One region of the Pauljensenia sp. 20925_1_34 genome, then DNA from elsewhere that is predicted to be linked to it. Evidence: riboswitches for the same ligand, from Rfam matches in the RefSeq annotation. Region 1 holds a riboswitch; the other holds the start of a gene.
The links. A riboswitch is a leader RNA that binds a small molecule or an ion and turns the genes downstream of it on or off. The one in region 1 is predicted to bind ZMP and ZTP.
Positions count from the first base shown of each region.

Region 2: another riboswitch for ZMP and ZTP. It lies ahead of glyA (serine hydroxymethyltransferase); the one in region 1 lies ahead of purH (bifunctional phosphoribosylaminoimidazolecarboxamide formyltransferase/IMP cyclohydrolase).

Region 1 covers NZ_JAPWAG010000035.1:14,829-17,012, forward strand. The annotation lists gene purH (bifunctional phosphoribosylaminoimidazolecarboxamide formyltransferase/IMP cyclohydrolase) at 1-1,076, opposite strand, end outside; ZMP/ZTP riboswitch at 1,101-1,185, opposite strand; gene O3669_RS09995 (DUF6350 family protein) at 1,189-2,184, opposite strand, start outside.
Region 2 covers NZ_JAPWAG010000002.1:50,878-53,061, reverse strand. The annotation lists gene O3669_RS01225 (sugar transferase) at 1-566, opposite strand, end outside; ZMP/ZTP riboswitch at 875-960, shown strand; gene glyA (serine hydroxymethyltransferase) at 999-2,184, shown strand, end outside.

The DNA.
Region 1 (2,184 bases):
TGAGCCTCGGCCACATCGTCCGCCACCGCAATGCCGCAGGGGTTCGCGTGCTTGATGATCGCGACGCAGGGGCGCTCGTGATCGTAGGCGGCGCGCAGGGCCGCATCGCCGTCCGTGTAGTTGTTGTAGCTCATGGCCTTGCCATGCAGCTGGCGAGCGTTCGCGATACCCGGGGCCAAGGCCTCGTCGTCGACCTCCTCGTCCTCGAAGGACTCGTCGATCTCCCGGTACACGGCCGCGCCCTGGTGCGGATTCTCGCCGTAGCGCAGCGACTCCACGCGCTCAAAGGCGTCGGCGACGAACACGGGCATGCCCGAGGCCTGCCCCTCCACCTCGGGGGCCTCCACCACGCAGTCCTCGCCGACCTCGTAGCCCAGCGAGGCCAGGAACGCCGCGTCAGACGCATCCAGGTGGGTCTCAGCAGCCTCATCGAGGGTCTCGCGCACATCCTCCAACTCAAGCTCGTCAGCCAGCCAGCCGGCGATCGCCAGATCGTAGGTCGCCGTGTGGGCAAACGCCTCGGCGGCCAGCGCGCGGCGCTGCTCGAGGGTAAAGCCCTCCCCCGCCACGGCCTGCACCACATCCGCGTAACGCTCCGGTGAGGTCACGACCGCGACCGACGGGTGATTCTTCGCCGCCGCGCGCACCATCGAAGGCCCGCCGATGTCGATCTGCTCGACACACTCGTCGAAAGAGGCGCCCGAAGCGACCGTGTCCTGGAACGGGTACAGGTTGCACACGACCAGGTCAAACGCCTGGATCCCCAGCTGGGCGATCTGCTCGCGATGCGCGGCCTTACGCTGATCGGCCAGGATGCCGGAGTGAATGAAGGGGTGCAGGGTCTTGACGCGCCCCTCAAGCACCTCCGGGAAACCCGTCACATCATCGACCGGGGTGACGGCCACGCCGGTCGCCGCAATGCGCGCGGCCGTCGAGCCCGTGGACACAATCTCCACGCCGGCCTCGCCCAGCGCGCGCGCCAGGTCCTCCAAGCCCGTCTTGTCATACACAGAAATCAGGGCCCGCTTAATCGGGCGCACGTCGATGGGTTCCAGGTTGTCCAAGGAGACGGACATAGTTCCTCCAGGTTGAGAGCCAAACCCAGGCGCCCAGGCGGGCGACGCCTCGCGGGACATGCAGCCGCTCCCCGGTGGTAATCCACCCTCGCCAGTCGCGGCACCTCCCAGTCTAGTTCAGGCCCTCACCCTTCGTCCCCTTCGCCTCGGGGTCATCCGCGTCACCCTCGTCATCCTTGTCGGCAGGCTCAGCCCAGGCCTCGTCCGTGCCCTCCGGCTCCGCGCTCTCCGACTCCGCTTTCTCACCCGGCTCGGCCCACGCCTCGTCCCGCTGAGGAGAGGAACCGGCCCCCTCCTTCTCGCTGATCAACGAGGCCGTGGCAGCCTCACGCGACGCACGCTCGGCGCGGCGGCGGCGCAGAGCCTCACCCTCAGAGCGCACGCGCCCCGCGCCCTGGCCGACGAGCGCCAGCGTCGTCGGATGCGTCGCCAACGCCACCAGCATCGCCGGCAGCGCAATCTCCAGGAACAAGAACAACGTCGACCAGCCCACCAGCGGCCCCATGAACGACAAACGCACCGACCCCATGCTCACCGTCGCGCTCCACATCCACACGCCCATGATCACCACAAACACGACCGAGGCCAGCACCCCCTGAGCGCTCTGGTGCAACAGGTGAGAACGCCGATACAAGCGCGCCGAAGCAACGCCACAAGCGATACCCAACACGACCGGCACAAGAACCACCCAGTTGCCGGGCGCCGTCTCCGGGACCGTCCCCAGCAGCGGAATCGGCGGAATCGGGCCCGTCCCCACAACCGTCGGCGAATGAAGCGAATCCGTCGCCGTCATGAAACCCGCGCCCGACCACCAGGCCGCCGCCCACGCCATCATCGTGGGCGCGAACAGCACCTGCCCGCCCACGATAAAGATCGTATCCATCATCGACGAAGCACCCAGCAGCTCATGGATACCGCTCGCCCGACCCCACCCGGCCACGAGCGCCACCAGCGCCGCGACCGCCGAGGCCACCACGGTCACCAGACTCATCAAGCCGCCCATCTTGAAGCCGCCCGAAATCCAGTGCTGCATCGACGGAGCCTCGGAATCACGCACATAGCTCGACGCCGCAAACCAGATCGACCCGATCAGCGGAATCAAAATCGC
Region 2 (2,184 bases), on a different contig from region 1:
CGGCCCGAAATCTGCCACAGGCCGGTGATGCCCGGGCGGACGGCGAACTTGCCCATGACGCGCGGCTCGTACTGCGCGACCTCGCTGGGGAGCGGGGGGCGCGGGCCGACGAGAGACATATCACCGCGCAGAACGTTGAAGAGCTGGGGCAGCTCGTCAATGGACGTCTTGCGCAGGAAGGAGCCGATACGCGTAATACGCGGGTCGTTTGCCATCTTGAACATGATCGAGTTGCCGGCGCTGGCATCGGCCTCGTTGGCCTCGGCCAGAGAATCCTTCATGGCCTCGGCGTCAACACGCATCGTGCGGAACTTAAACATGGTAAAAGTCGTGCCATCGAGGCCCACGCGCTCCTGGGTGAAGAAAGCGGGGCCACCATCGTTCAGGCGCACTGCTGCGGCGACGATGATCCACACCGGCGTCAGCAGGATAATGCCAATGAGCGAGGCGATAATGTCGCACATGCGCTTGATTGCGTTGTCGGCGGACGCGGCGAAATTCGACGCATGCTCGAACGCGAGAGCCGTCGATGCGGCGCGTGCAGTTGGCTTCGTCAATGTTGTCATCTGTGCGTCTTCCTTCTACTTCTTCAAACTCAAATACTGTAGGTCGGTTAGAGGAGTGAATCCCCCGAACTTCAGGACATTTACTGGGTAAATATCCCGTGAGCGCCTCAGTCACCGTTAGGTGTTAACCCTAGTCTATCCATACGGTTAACTTATTTGCTAACCAAAGGGTTAAGTACAAGGGAAATTGGGCTGTGATTTCATGCACCGGTGATCTTGTCCGGCTCGACCTGTCAGACTGGGTGACCATGTGGTAGTCGTCTGACACCTTGGAAGAATGCGCAGGTCATCGTGGGACGATAGACTTGTACATGCGTCGTGACTGGCGAATTAGGTGGGGAACCACCGGGGAGCGGCGCGCCTGCATCGAGAGCCGCCCGCCTGGGCTTGAAGTTGCGGACATCACATTCGAATGATCAACAGGAGAACCACATGGACTCCCTCAACGACATGACACTGGCGCAGCTGGACCCCGAAATCCAGGCAGTGCTGGACGCCGAGCTGGGGCGCCAGCGCGAGACCCTCGAGATGATTGCATCGGAGAATTTCGTTCCGCGCGCTGTGCTTCAGGCGCAGGGCTCCGTTCTGACGAACAAGTACGCGGAGGGCTACCCCGGCCGCCGCTACTACGGTGGCTGCGAGTTTGTCGATGTTGCCGAATCGCTCGCGATCGAGCGCGCGAAGCAGGTCTTCGGCGGCGACTACGTCAACGTTCAGCCCCACGCTGGTGCGCAGGCAAACGCCGCTGCCCTCATGGCCATGGCGAACGTCGGTGACACGATCCTGGGCCTGTCGCTGGCTCACGGCGGTCACCTCACCCACGGCATGCGTCTGAACTTCTCGGGCAAGAACTACAAGGCCGTCGCCTACGAGGTCGATCGCGAGACCATGCGCATCGAGCCCGAGAAGGTTCGCGAGGCCGCCCTGGCCGAGCGTCCCCGGGTCATCATCGCCGGTTGGTCCGCCTACCCGCGTCACCTCGACTTCCAGGCCTTCCGCGACATTGCGGACGAGGTTGGTGCCGCCCTGTGGGTGGACATGGCCCACTTCGCGGGCCTCGTGGCTGCCGGCCTGCATCCCAACCCGGTCCCCCACGCCGACGTCGTGACGACGACGGTCCACAAGACCCTCGGCGGGCCTCGTTCCGGCATGATCATCTCCTCGCGCGGCGAGCAGTGGGGCAAGAAGCTCAACACCGCCGTGTTCCCCGGCCAGCAGGGCGGCCCCCTCATGCACGCGATTGCCGCCAAGGCCATCGCCATGAAGGTCGCGCAGACCGAGGAGTTCAAGGATCGTCAGCGCCGCACGATCGAAGGCGCGCAGATTCTGGCCGAGCGCCTGGGCGCAGACGACGCCAAGAACGCCGGCATCAAGCTGGTCACGGGCGGCACGGACGTGCACCTGGTCCTGGTTGACCTGGTTGATTCCGAGCTCAACGGCCAGCAGGCCGAGGACCTGCTGCACGAGGTGGGCATCACCGTTAACCGCAACGCGGTCCCCTTCGACCCGCGTCCGCCGGCCGTCACCTCCGGCCTGCGTATCGGCACCCCCGCCCTGGCCTCGCGCGGCTTCGACGCCGAGGACTTCGCCGAGGTCGCCGACATCATCGGCACGACCC